3 regions of the Pelorhabdus sp. sgz311001 genome follow, and region 3 is predicted to be linked to each of the others. Evidence: riboswitches for the same ligand, from Rfam matches in the RefSeq annotation. Region 3 holds a riboswitch; each other region holds the start of a gene.
The links. Region 3 has a riboswitch for cobalamin ahead of AC0MXB_RS00655 (sirohydrochlorin cobaltochelatase). Riboswitches for the same ligand answer to the same signal wherever they lie in the genome.
Positions count from the first base shown of each region.

Region 1: another riboswitch for cobalamin. It lies ahead of cobI (precorrin-2 C(20)-methyltransferase); the one in region 3 lies ahead of AC0MXB_RS00655 (sirohydrochlorin cobaltochelatase).
Region 2: another riboswitch for cobalamin. It lies ahead of cobT (nicotinate-nucleotide--dimethylbenzimidazole phosphoribosyltransferase); the one in region 3 lies ahead of AC0MXB_RS00655 (sirohydrochlorin cobaltochelatase).

Region 1 covers NZ_JBVXUT010000003.1:87,705-93,293, reverse strand. Annotated here, with positions in the region: gene AC0MXB_RS09290 (YecA family protein) at 157-1,380, shown strand; cobalamin riboswitch at 1,503-1,683, shown strand; gene cobI (precorrin-2 C(20)-methyltransferase) at 1,844-2,545, shown strand; gene AC0MXB_RS09280 (ABC transporter substrate-binding protein) at 2,589-3,554, shown strand; gene AC0MXB_RS09275 (FecCD family ABC transporter permease) at 3,538-4,548, shown strand; gene AC0MXB_RS09270 (ABC transporter ATP-binding protein) at 4,548-5,342, shown strand; gene AC0MXB_RS09265 (ABC transporter ATP-binding protein) at 5,339-5,589, shown strand, end outside.
Region 2 covers NZ_JBVXUT010000003.1:290,471-296,059, reverse strand. Annotated here, with positions in the region: gene AC0MXB_RS10105 (M20 peptidase aminoacylase family protein) at 1-661, shown strand, start outside; gene AC0MXB_RS10100 (cache domain-containing protein) at 677-2,683, opposite strand; cobalamin riboswitch at 2,864-3,060, shown strand; gene cobT (nicotinate-nucleotide--dimethylbenzimidazole phosphoribosyltransferase) at 3,147-5,102, shown strand; gene AC0MXB_RS10090 (response regulator transcription factor) at 5,107-5,589, opposite strand, start outside.
Region 3 covers NZ_JBVXUT010000001.1:102,192-107,780, forward strand. Annotated here, with positions in the region: gene AC0MXB_RS00635 (GNAT family N-acetyltransferase) at 1-121, shown strand, start outside; gene AC0MXB_RS00640 (hypothetical protein) at 153-1,178, shown strand; gene AC0MXB_RS00645 (cob(I)yrinic acid a,c-diamide adenosyltransferase) at 1,291-1,872, shown strand; gene AC0MXB_RS00650 (hypothetical protein) at 1,891-2,064, shown strand; cobalamin riboswitch at 2,188-2,367, shown strand; gene AC0MXB_RS00655 (sirohydrochlorin cobaltochelatase) at 2,478-3,536, shown strand; gene AC0MXB_RS00660 (TonB-dependent receptor plug domain-containing protein) at 3,673-5,589, shown strand, end outside.

The DNA of each region.
Region 1 (5,589 bases), on a different contig from region 3:
AGTCCTGTAATTTTTTCTGGTAAAATAATAAAAGAATTGTTTGGTATTTTTTTCCTGTTTATGACTTGGCAATTCTCGGTGAAATGGTGTACAATCTATAGAGTTGAGAAAGATATTCGCCAAGTAGTTTGTGTGATGAATATGGGAGGAACGAAAGTGAGCGAGAAAGACTCGAAAGATATCCGCTGCGAAGCAGCCGATGAAACAGCCGAAGCCTTGCATCAGGTGATAGAAGAGGCTCAGCGTCAGGAGAAAAAGTTAGCAGAGCGTTTATGGCGCGCGGTGAGTGGACCGGAAGAACTCACGAGTTACTTAGGATATTTGACCAAGGATGAATTGACGGAAATACGGATAAATTTAAAGGTTAAGAATGCTAGCAACTTGAAGAAACAGGAGCTTGCCGATTTACTTGTTATGGCGATTCCAGCGGGCGTTGCTGAGGCAGCGACGCTGATTTTTGATGAAGAGCGGTGGCGGTGGTTTAAACGATTTGCCACGCAAGAAGTAAACTTCTATACCACGAAAATACGACTTGACTTTATTCGATATTTTAAAAGCTATGGCTTTTTAGGCACTGGTACTTGTGATGAGAAGACGATTTTTTGGATTCCTACTGGTGTGAAGCAGGCTTTTCAGTCTTTAAATGAAGGCAAGCTTTATGAAATGATCAGACAGAATACTGAGTGGATTTATGCTACACAAGGTTTACTTTATTATTATGGTTTGTTGGAAAAAGATCAGCTTGTAGCATTAGTAGAGGAAAAGGGAATTGCGGCGAAAGCGGATATTTCTCGTTACTTAGCGGTCATTGCTGAAGCTGCGGCTTGCTATGGTCAAATTGTAATTGATAAAGAGGTTTATGCCGATTATCGTGTAAAAGATCGGGCCTATATTCTAGGAGAACAGAAAAGTCGTGCTGAACTTCCTTACTGCTCCTTTTTAAAGCAGCAATTTGTGAAGGCTGGTAAACCCGGTTTTGTTGATAAAAACTCTGCTTCAGAGAATTTCCTGCGGTTTATGAAAGAGTGCTATTCGCTCAATCGGGAAGAGGCGGCGGCATTAGCCGAAGATTGTTTTTATATTATCAACAATAGTAAAGGCAGTGGCGATCTCTTAGCTTACTTGTCAAAAGGGTATGAGTTTCCTAGTGAATCTTTTCAAGATACCTTGCTTCCCTATGTGGCAGCGCTTCATAATCAGACGCGCATGTGGGTGTTGAAGGGGTATAAACCGGTAGAACTTGTGGAGGATGAATCGGCGAAATTGCAGCCTTGTCAGGAACTGAGCAGCATGAGTGAAGTGGCGCCAGTGAAGGTAGGCCGCAATGATCCTTGCCCTTGTAATAGTGGGAAAAAATACAAAAAGTGCTGCGGCAAATAGCTGCAAAAAGCCCAGTTTTTCTATTTATAGAGAGCTGGGCATACTTGTAGTTCTAGTCGGATTTGTTTGACTTTTTTGCAAACAAGTGATATAAATAAGTTACATTAACTGTTATTTCATAATTGCATAAGATTGAAATAGGTGCCCATAGGGCTTAATAGGGAAGTCCGGTGCAAGGCCGGCGCGGTCCCGCCACTGTAATGGGAAGCGAAACCAGAAAATGCCACTGAGACGATTGTCTTGGGAAGGTTTGGATGAGCGATGATCCAGAGTCAGGAGAACTGCCTGTTTAACAATCACCGTTTTAACCCACGAGCGATGGGGAGGGGATTAAAGAGTTCGATCTTTTTTTTCCTGGCCAAAAGCCAGGATTTTTGATTTCAGCGCTCTTTTGAAATAAGACCTTTCTTGCTTTAAGAAAGGTTTTTTTATGACCTATTTTTAATTTATGGAGGTTTTTGCAATGGCAGGTATTTTTTATGGTGTGGGCGTAGGCCCTGGAGATCCGGAGCTTCTTACATTAAAAGCGATTAATTTGATTAAGTCGGCTGATATTATTATTGCGCCAAAAACGGAGAAGAAAGAAGGCAGTGTGGCGCTTACAATTGCTAAACCTTATATTAAGGACACGGCTGAAATTGCAACTCTTGTATTTCCTATGGTTTCCGACCAAATTCAATTGAATGATGCCTGGGCTAGTAATAAGGAAACGATCGTGAACTATTTAGATGAAGGAAAGACGGTTGTTTTTTTAACTTTGGGCGATCCTATGTTCTACAGTACTTATATTTATGTATACAGACTGTTAAAAGACTGTGGCCATCCCATTGAAACGATTCCTGGCATTACGGCTTTCTGCGCCATTGGCAGCAAATTAGGTTATCCTATCGTCGAAGGGGACGATGTACTGAATATTATTCCAGCTACGATGGAAGAAGAAAAAATGGAACAGGCTTTCGCTACAGCCGATAATGTAGTGCTTATGAAAGTTTATAAAAATTTCCCGCAAGTTTTGGAAAAATTAAAACGTCATGGCTTGGCCAAACAAGCAGTCATGATCAGCCGCTGCGGCCTAGACGGCGAACAAGTGGTACATAACTTGTCTGATCTGAATGATGATCATAAACTGAACTATTTATCAACCATTGTAGCAAGACGAGGCTAATCGCTTCCTGCATCTAACGGAGCAGCGAAAGGAAGAGACTGCAATGAAAAAGTATATGTTTTTGCTGGCACTCCTTTGTGGCGTGGCAGCACTTTTCTTTGCCGGCTGTGGTGCGCAAAAATCTGCCGATCAAGGGAAAGATGGGAATTATTTAACCATACAAGACAATGCTGGACGCACAGTTACTTTAACGAAAAAACCGGAAAAAGTCGTAGTGCTTTCTACCTCTTTTTTAGATCTATTGTATTCTGTCGATGGGAAAGCCGCAGGCAGGCCTAGTTCTAAAACGGAATCGGTGCCAGAGGCTGCTGCTTCTGTGCCGGAAGTCGGCTTTGTCTATAATGTGAATTTAGAAAAAGTAATGGCGTTGCAACCGGATCTAGTTATTGCCGTGCAGGGAATGCATGAAAAGCTTTTGCCAACGCTAGAAAGTAATCACATTCCGGTTTTGCTTTTGAAATATAAGACGTTAGAAGATACGCTGACAACGATTACTTTACTTGGTAAGATTGTCGGGACGGAGAGCAAAGCTTCTCAATTAGTGCAATCCATTCAAGACAAAATCAGCGCCATAAAAGCAAAAGTGCCGCAGGGACCGCCGTTGAAGGTGGCGATTTTGCATGCTACGTCGAAAAGTGTAACAGTCGAGCTTGATAATACGATTGCTGGCAGTATAGCGAAACGTCTGGGCCTTGTCAATGTTGCTTCAGGAACGACGGCGCCTGATAAAGACAGTGATAATGTGCCTTATAGTTTAGAAAAACTGGTGGATTCCAATCCTGATATGGTTTTTGTGGTCACCATGGGCAATGCCGCGGAAATTGGCGCAAGGATGAAAAGCGATGTAGAAAGTAATCCAGCTTGGAGTACTCTCTCTGCTGTGAAAAACCAGAAGGTTTACTTTTTGCCGTCTGATTTGTTTTTGCTCAATCCTGGTCTAAAGATTCCTGATGCTGTAGAATATATGGCTAAAATCGTCTATCCTGAGGTGTATGGCCGTGTTCAATAAACAAAACTTTTCTGCTGGCGATGGTCGACTTGGGCGTCGCGTACTTGTTTTAGCTTTGCTTGTTTTGGCTTTTGCCGCTTCCTTTGTCTATAGTTTAGCTACAGGCGCTGTAACAATTTCCTGGCAGGAAATTGTTACAACGCTTTTTTCGCAAGGGGCGGGAAATCCGATTATTTTTAATATTCGATTGCCGCGCACACTTGTAGGAGCTTTAGTGGGACTGAATCTAGCCTTATCTGGGGCTATTTTGCAGTCGATCATGAAAAGTCCTTTGGCAGATCCCCACATTATTGGCGTTTCCTCTGGGGCTGGCCTTGCTGGTATTTTAATTTTGATTTTATTTCCTCACTGGGAGTATTTACTCACGCCAGTAGCTTTTTGCGGTGCTATGGCGGCGACGATGGCAATTTATATTTTGGCCTGGAAAGGCGGCATTCGTCCGGTACGGATTATTTTAGCGGGTGTAGCTGTTTCGGCTTTTCTGGGAGCAGGCATTGCTGGTTTATTAGTCTTCTTTAGTGATCGGGTTCATGGCGCTCTCATGTGGATGGTTGGCGGGCTATCGGCAAGAAGCTGGCCCCATTTTTATGCCATGCTGCCTTACACGGTACTTGGCTCTCTCGTGGCTTTTTTCAGTACACGTAGCTTAAATGTATTAGAACTTGGCGATGAAGTGGCTGCTGGTTTGGGACTTGCTGTCGAGAGAACGCGTCTCTTACTCACTGCTGTGGCCGCGCTGCTAGCGGCTAGCGCTGTCAGTGTAGCTGGGTTGCTTGGCTTTGTGGGCCTGGTAGTGCCGCACGCAGCAAGACTGCTTATTGGTTCTGATTATCGTTATGTGCTGCCTGCTTCCGCGTTACTAGGTGCGGCGGTTGTGACTTTTAGCGATACAATGGCCCGAACGGTTTTTGCGCCAGTGGAACTGCCTGTGGGCATTATTATGGCTTTTGCTGGCGCTCCCTTTTTCCTCTATCTATTAAGGAGGGAACCGTAATGCTTATAGCGCAGAATGTAACCGTTCAGTTTGGCGCGAAACTTTTGTTCCAGGATTTATCTTTGAGGATTCAAGAAGGTACGATCGTTTCGATTATTGGGCCAAATGGGTCTGGCAAGAGTACCTTTTTAAAAACCTTATCGCGTGCTTTAAAACCGCAGCAGGGAAAAATTCTGCTTGATGGCAAGGAGCTTTATGCTGTTTCGGCAGCAGAGTTGGCCCGAATTATGGCTGTATTGCCGCAGACGCCGAGTGCTCCCAGTGATTTGACAGTGCGTGATTTAATTAGTTATGGTCGCTTTCCTCATCAACGTTGGTGGAAAAATACGCAAAAAGAAGATGCATCTTTTATTGAATGGGCGATCGAAACAACGCAGCTGACAAAGTTAGCTGACCGGATTGTGGCAACTCTTTCGGGCGGTGAACGTCAGAGAGTTTGGTTGGCGATGGCTTTAGCCCAAAAACCACGTCTCTTGCTGCTTGATGAACCGACAACGTATCTTGATATTTCTCATCAGTTAGAAATTCTCGAACTCATTGCCAGACTCAATCGGGAAGAAAAAATTACTGTTATCATGGTACTTCATGATATGAATCATGCAGCACGATATTCTGATCAGATTGCTGTGCTGAGTAGCGGCGCTTTATATAGCGCTGGTTCGCCTGCCGATGTAATTACCAAGCAGATGTTGCGGGAAGTGTTTCGGATTGAGGCCGATATCTGGCTTGATGAAACAGGTAGGCCCTTATCACTGGCCCGTTCGCTGGCGAAAGGAAATGAGGAGACACTATGATTGAAATTTGCGAACTTGTAAAACAGTATGGGCAAAGGCGAGCCATTGACCATTTGAATCTTTCCATTGGCGATGGTGAAATTTTCGGTTTGCTAGGCCCCAATGGCGCTGGCAAGACCACTTTGATCCGGATTCTAACAATGCTGACATCCTATCAAGAAGGTTCTGTTTTGATTCAAAAAGAACCTATTGCGACAGACTCCATTGCCATAAAGGCTTTGATTGGTGTTGTACCGCAGCATTTTAA
Region 2 (5,589 bases), on a different contig from region 3:
AGCCAAGCTTGGCGAGGCAACTCCGGCGCTTTGCCATGGCGCCAGTTATATGATGACAGCAGAAATTACGGGAGAGGCAGCTCATGGCGCTAGACCACACTTAGGCGTGAATGCCATTGAGGCAGCTGCGGCTATTGTTAGCGCAGTAAACGCAATTCACGTAAATCCTGTGATTCCGGCTACGGCTAAGGTGACGAAGCTGATGGCGGGCGGCGCTGCTTTAAACGCAATTCCTGATAAAGCGTCAATGGCTTTTGACCTGAGAGCGCAAAACAATGCAGTGATGGAAGAATTGCAGCAAAAAGTGATTCGGGCGATCGAAAATGGGGCGGCAACAGTGGGCGCAACAGCGAAGATCGAATTGATTGGCGGTTGTCCTGCTGCTGAATATGATTCTGCCATGGTCGCATTAGCAGCGGAGGCGATTACGGCTGTTTTAGGTAAAGAGGGCCTGTTGGATCCAATTACAACACCAGGCGGCGAAGACTTCCATTACTTTGTAAAGCATAAGCCTTCGCTAAAAGCTGGCTATATTGGTTTAGGCGCAAACTTAACACCAGGACTTCATAGCCCGAGTATGCAGTTTGATCAAGCTGCTTTAGGTGACGGAATCGCGGTTCTTTGCTATATTGTCAATAAACTGTTGGGAATAAAAGCATAGGCCCTTTATTGAATACTAGTTTTCTTTTCTTTGATACACAGAATCAGGCGGTTGCTGATTAGCAAGTAGCTGTCGATTTTGTGTATCTTTTTGCAAGGACTTTATAGCAAAACATAAGGCGGAACAGTCGTCGTGAGGTTTGCTTTTACTAAGGTCTTGTAGCTTTTGCACGGCAGCGTCAAAGTTGTGACAGTGATCATTCATTTCGCCTTGTAGGCTCTCATAGAGGCCGTCAGTCATGAGATAAAAGGCAGCATCGTCTTCGAGCGGCAGAGTGATCGTGCCAAATTCAGGATTCTTAGCAATGCCAAGGTAGATTCCTGGTAAAGTAATCATGGTGCTTGCGGTTTTGCTAGCAGTCCAGAAATAGTTAATGCCGCCAGAAATGCAAGATAAAGTATGCTGTTTAAAGTCAAAGGTGAAAGTAAGTAAAGCTGCAAAGGTGTTATCAGGAAAATAATGTAGTAGATATTCGTTTAGTTCATAGAGCGAATCTAGCGTCCAATCCCCTTTTTTGGTCATAGTTTCCGTGAGCAAGCTGCTGATTGCTGAGGTATGGAGCGCGGCGGCTACGCTATGACCTGTCACGTCAAGTAAATAACCATGCAATTTGTCGCCTGCGGCGGACCATTGATAGCCGTAAAAATCGCCGCTTACGATGTTTAGCGGTTCAAAGAGCGGAATGATCTTTACTTTGTCGTTTTCCTGAGCGATTGGCAGCATTGATTTTTGGACACGGCCTGCCAGCACCAGTTCATCCTGCAACTCATAAGTCCGTTCAAGTACTTTATTTTCCAGATTAATGTTTAAATGGTAGAGCAAATTTTGTGTTGCTTGATGTTCGGAAATTTCACCTTCAAGACAGGCATTTACTGTTTGGATTTTTTCGACTTGTTCTTCAAGCTGTGCTTCTTTCTCGCGGAGCAGACCAATCGTGTCTTTGATCTTAAGACTCATAGCAATGAAAGTTTGGCAGAGCAGACGCAGTTCTTGTGGCATATTCATGGCATCAGAACCACGGAGTGAACGGAAGTCGTCATTGGCAATCCGGTTGGCCTGCTCAGTTAGCCAAGTTATTGGTTGCTGCAATTGACGGGTTGCCCAGATTGCAATCGGGTAGATAAATAATAGCAGCAAAAGCATTTCAATTCCCATGATTTTAAGCTGTTGATACAGTGGGGCCATAACTTCTTCTTCACGGATGGACCCAATAAGCGTCCAGCTTCGTTCTGGTAAAGCATGATAGGCTACAAGCACGTTCTTTCCCTGGTAGTCAATCCAGGAGGCTGTACCTGTTTGGCCAAGCTGAATTAATTGTAAATTCTCTATGGGCAACTTCATTTTTAACTTAGCGCTTGTCTCGATTTGACCTGATTCAATGAGTTGCTCTAGATAACGTGGTTCAGTCAGCAGAACGCCGGCCTGATTGACAAGCAGAATTTCGCCTGTTTTGCCAATCCAGTTATCTCGCAGTAAGTTTTCAAGCGTCTGAGTTCGGACTGATCCGAGCAAAACGCCTTGGAATTGTCCCTGACGATCATAAATCGGTGAGGAAAAATTGATAATGGAGTGACCGCTGTTGCGACCAATTACAATATCTGAGATCGAACTTCGACCAGCAAGGGCGGCTTGATAGTAAGGCTGATTGGTTGCTTGGGGAAATTGAATCGGACGATTGAGCGTAGAAAAACGGAAGTAACCGTCTTTGTCAATATACGATAGAGAATCAAAATTTTTATTACTATGCTGTACTGACTGCAGCATATCATAGAATTGCTTATAATCAAGCTGGCGAATGGATTCTATTTCACTTAGACTGAGAATGTCATTGGCCCGTTCATCTAGCCAGTAGTTAATCAGGCGTTCCTGAAAAGCGACCCGTTGGCTGATGAGTTCTAAATTCTGCTGTTTGGCAAGTTTGACTTGATTTGCTGCATAAATTGCCATCGTGAGGAGGCTGGGCGCTAAAATTAGTAAAATTGTCCACGCACGAAACTGACGGCTTAGCGTGTCTAGTTTCATAGGGTCCTCCTTTGAATCTTTCGATTCTACATAATTGTCGAAAAATGAAGAAAAATATTATTCTATAATATTTGCGATTTCAGCGAGAACTCCTTTTTTTAGTAGGAAAATTGCAAAAATTATTCTTGTTTTTCTTTAAGAGTCTTGACGCTCTTACAACGTCTTGCTATAATTTTGGCAATTAGATAATTTAGTTTAGGTGCTGCTTTTAGAAGGTAAAAGCGGATAATAGGGAAGTCTGAGCATGGTTTTCCATGTGTAAGCGCGGGCCCGCCACTGTACCGAGGAGGTTCCACAAATTGCCACTCAGCTATCGGGGAAGGCGTGGATACTAATGAATCGGGAGCCAGGAAACCTGCCTAAACTGTAAGATAGTCTTTATGGAAAAAAAGACTTTTGGGAACGATAACTCCCAAAAGTCTTTTTTTTATGAAAAATTTATCGTGATAATGGGGGAGATTCGGTGGATTTATTACAACAAGCAATACAAAACATAGAGCCGCTTGACCAAGCAGCTATGGCGCAAGCAAAGAGACATTTGCAGGAACTTTCGTCAAGTAAAGGCCAGCTAGGAAAACTAGCGGAAATGGTGGTTCAATATGCTGGCATCACTCGGCAGGAAAGGCCGCTTGCGCCTAAAAGTGCTATTATCTTGGCATCAGCCGATCATGGTGTTGCCAAACAAGGTATCAGTGCCTATCCGATTGAGACCACTAAAGAAATGACGGCAAATTATCTGCTAGCCCAAGGCGGTACAGCCAATGCTTTTGCTAATTATTCCGGTTCCGATCTTGTGGTTGTCGATATGGGCATAGCGGGAGATTTATCCTTTGTGCCAGGGCTTGTGCAACGAAAAATTGCCTATGGAACGAAAGATTTTACGGAAGGTCCAGCAATGACGCGGCAAGAAGCGATTGCCGCTGTCGAAGCGGGGATTGCTCTCGTCACAGAAAGAGTAAGACAAGGTTATACTTGCTTTTGTCTTGGCGAAATGGGAATTGGCAATACTACGGCTAGTGCAGCGATTGTAGCAGCTTTTACTGGATTAGCTCCAGAAGTTGTAACTGGTCGGGGAACTGGAATATCAGATAGTCGCATGAAGGTGAAAATCGAGGTTGTTCGTAAGGCTCTGGCTATAAATCAGATTGATTGCGGTGATGGTCTCGATGTACTTAGCAAGATTGGCGGGTTTGAAATCGGGGCTTTAGCAGGCGTTGTTTTAGGTTGCGCTGCAAACCGTGCGACTGTTGTGATCGACGGACTGAATACAACAGCTGCGGCGATGATTGCCTATGCTATTTCACCGCGTTGTCAGCCCTATATTTTGTCATCCCATTTGTCAGGGGAACCGGCTCATCGCATTGCCTTATCTTTTCTTGGACTGGAAGCGTGTGTGGATGTTGGCGTAAGACTTGGCGAGGCGATCGGCGCCTCCGTCGTTGTTGATTTATTAAAGGGCGCGTGTCGTCTCTTTGATGGTGACTGGCTTAAGTCAGCAGAGGGTCTCAGTTTTTGGCGGCAAAATTTAGCTGCAATAGATCAAAGCGAGTCGGAGCTACCAAGTATTAGGCCCTTAGATGAGGCGGCTATGGAAAAATGCCAACTTCGTCTCGACAATTTAACCAAGCCTTTGGGGAGTCTTAAAGCATTTGAAGAACTTGGGCGAAAGCTAGCAGGCATTATCGGTCAGCCACGGCCCCGATCTTGCGACAAGAAGTTGATTTTAACAGGTCCTTGCCAATCCAGCGAAAACGAGAATGAGTTTGTAGCAAAGTTCAAAGTGCTTCAAGCTTTTAGCAAGCATTTTGGCGCAGAGATTCTTGTTTGCCGTCACGAAGAAGCGTCCGAATTTCCTACGGAACAAGGTGTGAGGCAGTTGATTCAGGCGGGAGTTGACTTTAGCAAGCAAGCCGCTCTATCAAACGAGATTATTGGCATTGGCAGCCTAGAACTTGTAAGTCAAGAGATGGTTGCGGTCAAGAACCTGCTTGCCCGAAGCGACGGCCAAACCTTACTGCCACGATTGGCAAGACTCGAATATTCACAGAATATCTGCTTTTTAGCAGGCCTAATTTTAGGTGCTGCCAGCTATGGTTGCGCAGTTGTTTTAGACGATGACGCTGCTTTAGCAGCTGCTTTGGTTGCTGTTGAGCTGAATTCGACGGTAAAAGACCATTTGGTGGCATCTCATTTGCCCTTTACGGCAGAAGCGACAGAAACGCTGACGCAACTAGACCTTTGCGCTTATTTTTCATTGCAGCTTACGAAGCCGGCGGGAATGGGCGCTTTGCTAGGATTTTCGCTTTTTAATGCTTCTTTGCATGTTTTGAGTGATATGAAAACTTTTGGCGAGGCTGAAGTTTCTGTGGCGCAGGATGGGCCAGGGGCATTGCGACAAGATAAAGCCGTGCGAGAATAGACTGTTACTTTATAAAACCGAACTCTGTGCCAAGAGCAGCTAATTTACTACGATTGCTTACAGCAAATTTACTAAAGAGATTGTTGAGATGGGTTTTGACTGTACCGACCGTAATATGAAGCTCTTGGGCGATTTCGGCGTTCGAATGACCTCTGGCGACTAGTTGGAGAATCTCCTTTTCTTTTACTGTTAAGAGAATATTGGGAGCGTCCTTTTCCAAAGTGGGGGCGGCAGTTTGTTGTGAATTGTTAACAGGGAGATTCTTTGTTTCTTTTTGTTTTTGATAGGCGTGCAAGGCGCTTAACACGACAGAACGAATGGCCGAAGCTGGCGTAGGTTTGGTTAAAAAAGCATTGATTTTACCATGGTTAATGGCATCAATGGTCATTTGCAGTTCGGCGTGACCGGTAATCAAAATGCGTTGGGCTTCATGGTCAAGTGCTAAGATGCGCGAAAATAATTCAATGCCATTCATAACAGGCATGCG
Region 3 (5,589 bases):
CCTTCATACACATCATTTTTTGCCAGGCGGTTTTAATTTTTGGAAAAAACAGGGGTTCAAGATTATCTTAGAAGAAGATGGGCCTGAACAGATTGTACATATGGAAAAAGGACTAGCATAATCTTGAAATGATACTTGAGGAGGATTTTCGTTTGAAGCAAAAGATATTAGGAATTACAACTTTCACTTTATTATTGGCTATGAACCAAGCGGCTGCTGCCGCCCAACCAGATGGTGTGCAATTTGACGGAAATCTAGTGGTGCATGCTCGTTCTCAGCATGATGAAAATCCAGGGAATCGGAGTCGCACTGGCATAAAAACAACTTTGACCTTAAATGCGACTCTTCCGGTTGCAGAAAATGTATCGGCTTATACAAGGTTTACTTATCAGAGATTAAATAATAATTATGGCGTCTTTTCAGCTGACTATTTTTGCAATACGAAGCAAGAGAATAGTGCTTTAGATGCTTTCGGTATCAAATATCAAAATGCTGGTTATAAATATGTGCTCGGGTTGCAAGGCCTTACTTTAGGCGGCGGTCTTGTTTATGATAATACGTATATTGGCCGTCATGCTTTACCTTATGCTATGTCTGTTTCGAAACAAGTTGGTGCAGTGAATCTGAATTTTATTGGTGCAAAGACGAACTATCAAGGCAATCTTTCGAATGATAAATTTTATGTATTGCAAGGGACCTATGCGCCAGATGGACAATCTTCTCTTGGGGTGATGTTGGCAAGAACTTCTTACGGGAGTGATACGCGATCACGCTATGCTTTCGCAGATAGTACGGTTAATTATGTGAGCGTTTATGGCAGTAGAGCTGTGAATGATAAAGTGGGAATTTCGGCAGAACTTTTGAAATCAAGTGCTAAGACTGAAAATCAGGCAATGCAAATGTCGCTGAAGTATACATTAGATGCTAAAAATACCTTGACTGCCAGCTATTATTACGTGGAAGATCAGGCAGTTATGACGGATTATAATGCTACAGAAATGAGCGCCTATCCTAATAGCAATGCCCAGGGTTATTCGATTGCCTGGATTCATAAATTCGATAAGAATATTTCGCTGAAGATTGGCGATTATGATTATAAAAAAATTAAAGCGGTGAATCATTCCGGGGCGTCTACTGACAGAAACCGCTTTACGACTACTTTAACCGCAAAATTTTAAAGTGGGGGTCTTGGAAAGTTCCTTTATGGTTTCCTCTTGTTCATTTTAGGACAATGTGGTATAAAGACAGATAATGGTACTATACCATGAAGCGAAAGAAGGTGGATCAGCTGTGAGGGGCTATGTCCAAATTTATACAGGTGATGGTAAAGGAAAAACAACTGCGGCAATTGGTTTAGCCATTCGTGCTTTAGGAGCGGGAAAACGGGTGCTTTTCTTGCAGTTTATGAAATCAAAAAGTTATAGTGAACATCTCGTATTGAAAAATCTAGCACCGAATTTGACTGTTGAAACAATAGGAAAGCCCTTTTTTATTGCGAAGGAGGGAAGCTTAAGTCCGGAAGAATTAGCCCAATGGAGTGATGAAGTCGTTGTTTTTCCACAGGGAAAGCCGCCAGAGGAATATAAAGCGCTTGCAGAACAAGGTGTGAAACGAGCCGAGACGGCAGTAAGTAGCGGTGAATTTGATATTGTAATACTTGATGAAATTGTTGTGGCTAATTATTTCGAATTAATCAGCGATCAGCAGTTACAGTCAATATTAGCGAAACGATTAGAAACAGTAGAACTAATTCTTACGGGGCGAAAAGCTTGTAAGGCACTTATGGAACAAGCCGATCTTGTGACAGAAATGACAGAAGTTAAGCATTATTATCAGCAAGGTGTTGAAGCTCGAAAAGGTATTGAAAATTAGCATAAGGGGAGACGAAGCATGGCAGCTGTAAAGTGCGCAAAATGTGGCAAGGTGTTTAATACGGAGGGGGCGATACTGAAACCGACAGGTGATGGTGCCTATGCAGAATGTTGTCCGCAATGTGGCAGCACGAACGTATATGGTGTTGATGATTTTCAAAATAACGACGATCGATTGTGGAAATGTTTTTAGGGCAAGAGATGAGTGAACTTTGGTGGATTTGTCAGATACTTTCCCAATGCAATTGATTGAATATTACGATTTGACAAAACAACTTTAACATGGTATCGTAAGGACGTAGAATTTGTAGCAAAACTGAATAGCGATAGAATAGGTGCCGTAAGGCTTAATAGGGAAGTCCGGTGAAATACCGGCGCGGTCCCGCCACTGTAATGGGGAGCAAACTCAAGAAATGCCACTGGAACTTTTGTTTTGGGAAGGTTTGAGCGAGCAATGATCCAGAGCCAGGAGAACTGCCTGTTTAATAATCACCATTTTTACCTACGAGCGATGGGGAGGGGATTGTAGCAGGTCTCTTGGCTATTTACAAGCTAAGAATTGAACGTTTACTACTTCCTAATTCATTTAGGAAGTTTTTTTATTTTATGCAATTTTATATTTTAGGAGGAGTATTTGTGAAAAATTGGAAGAAAATGCTTGCGATCTCTTTGGCTTGTGCAACCTTTATGGGGGCAAGTGCTGCCCCCACCTATGCTGCCTATGAACTGAATCCAGAAGTGAAGACGGCAACACCAGCGCTAAAACATGCTGCTCAAATTGGTGTAAATGTAGCGGAAAACCCGGCTATGCAGAATCTCGAAAATAAAGATGCAATTTTGGTGATGAGTTTTGGTACTACTTATGCAGAGTCGCGTAAACTCACAATAGAACAAACCGTAGCCGATATTCAAGCAGCACATCCTGGTCAAAAAGTCGTTTTGGCTTTTACTTCTCACATTATTATTGATCGGATTCAGCAAAAAGAAGGCATCAAAATTCCTACACCGGAAGAAGCTTTAGCGGAGCTGAAAGCGGAAGGTTATACGCGAGTTGCTCTTACTTCACTTGATGTAATTCCTGGTATGGAGTATGCTTACGATAAAGCAATTTTTGACATGTATAAGAATCAATTTAAGAAAATGACACTGGGAACGTCTTTGATTTATTGGATGGGACAGGAGAAACAGCGTGATGACGTTACCGATACGTTGAAAGCAATCCAAACGGAGTTTCCTAAAACCGGTAAGAATGATGCGATTTTATTGATGTATCATGGAACGCCTCATCCGGCTAATGCCTATTATTCAGTAATCCAAGCTCGTTTACAAGATATGGGGCTCAATAATGTTTATACTTATACGGTAGAAGGCTGGCCTAATCTGGAAACGGTCATTCCTAAGTTGAAAGCAAATGGAGTCAAAAATGTTACATTGATTCCGATGATGATGGTTGCTGGGGATCATGCGAACAACGATATGGCTGGCGATGAACCAGATTCCCATAAATCCATTTTAAAGAAAGAGGGTTTCTTCGTAACGACTTACATTCATGGCTTAGGTGAGAATGAAAATGTACGAAAGCTCTTTGTAGATCGTGCTAATGAAGCTTGGGATGCATTGCAAAGTGCCTCGCAGCCTGAAAAAAAGCATATGACGAAAAAGTAATTCTCAAATAGTTGAACATAATCACCATTTTGCCTACGAGAGATAGAAAAGGGGATTAAAGTTATTATTTTGTGATTCCAGGGCCTTTCTATTGCAGAAAGGCTCTTTATTTTGTTATGAAGGGAAGTTTTCATAGATGAAAACAGGAAAAAAACTTACTAGGAAAGCATTACTTTATACTATAATCAGTAGTGCTATACTAGTGCAAACAACAGGATTTTCTTGGGCTGCTGAAGCGAATGATTATTCCTTGGATCAGGTAGAAGTGACAGCAAATCGTATGCCGATAAAAGTAGCAGAGACAGCAGCGAATGTTTCTGTGATTACTCATGCTGATATAGAAAAAAATCATTATCGAGATTTAGGCGAAGCTTTGCAACAGGTTACAGGCGTGATTGTGACCAAACAAGGAGCGGCTGGCAGTGAGCAATATGTCAGTTTAAATGGTGATCCTCATGTCGTTATTATGATTGATGGGCGCCGGATGAATCTCAGAAAATTGCCGGGAGCTTTTGGCGGACGAGCAACCTTTGACATGAGCTCTTTTCCTTCGCTGACGATGATCGATAAGATCGAAGTGGTAAAAGGGGCGGCTTCTGCTTTATATGGCTCTGATGCAACTGGCGGGGTTATTAATATTATTACTCGTAAAGGCAGTAAAAGTGAATCAACGCTTGATATCAATACAGGATCATGGGGAACAAGAAATTATACTTATACCAATCAAGGTACGGATCAAGGCTGGAGTTGGTTTTTGACAGCAGGTAAGAGTAATCAGGATCACTTTGCCTATAAAGATTCCATAAGTGGGCAAACAAAAACGATGGAAAACAGTGCTTTTGACCAGAAAAATTTAACTTTCCGGCTCGATAAGGAACTTGATTCAGACCATTCTTTGACACTTAATTTTGAGCATATGAATAATCACAAAGGACAGCCTTATATGGCAGCCGGACGGACTTTATGGGGAGCTTCACTGCATTATCCCTATGACTATTTGAATACAGTGACCAATAATTGGGCGATTACCTATAATACTAAAAAGGATCAGTTAGCCGATAGTTATGTTCGCGTTTATCAAAATTATTACTCCTATAATATGAATCAATATGTTGCTAGTAAATGGTCTGCATCAAAATATAATAATAATCAACAGGGCCTGGAATGGAAAGATGGTTGGCAGCTTGGCGATAATCAGACTTTAGTCGGCGGCGCGGAGTGGATCAAAACAAAAGTGGATTATCCTGGTTACTTCACCAATAAGAGTATCGACAACAAGGCCGTTTATTTAGAAGATCGCGTGGCTTTATCGGATAAGTGGACGTTTACGCCAGGCGTGCGTTATGATCATCAAAATATGTTCGGTTCGAAAACTACGTCTCGCGCTGCTGTCAATTATGCCATGGATGCTGCGACCAATTTGTATTTGACTTGGGGGCAGGTCTTTAATGCACCGACGGTGGATGACTTATACTGGCCAGCAGGCGGCGGTGTGGCAGGCAATCCCAATTTGAGGCCAGAAACAGGCTATACCACAACAATTGGCGTGAATCATAAGTTAAGTGATACGGCAGAAGTGAAAGCCAGTGTATTTAAAACACAATTAAATGATGCGATTAACTGGGCGCCTGATGCTAGCGGTGTTTATGTTCCTTCTAATGTAGACAAGCAACGTAAACGTGGCTTAGAATTGGAATTTAGACAAAGTTTCTCACCAAACTGGAGTGTTATGACTGGCTATTCTTATGTGAAAGTGGAAAATAAATCAGGCGATTCTTATGTCAGTGACATAAAAAATTCAGCACCAAATGGATATCGCTTGGGGGTAACTTATACTGATCCTGTTTGGGCGGTTACGTTAAATGGAACTGGCGCTTCTGGGAGAAATACAACGGCCTTTACTTCAGCTCATTACTGGGTATGGGATGCGGCGGTAAATTATAAAGTAAATCAGGCGACAACTGCTTACGTTAAAGTGAATAACTTGACAAATAAAGCCTATGAAACGGTATATGCTTCTTCTGATCAAGGAGCGGGAGGATTCCCCATGCCG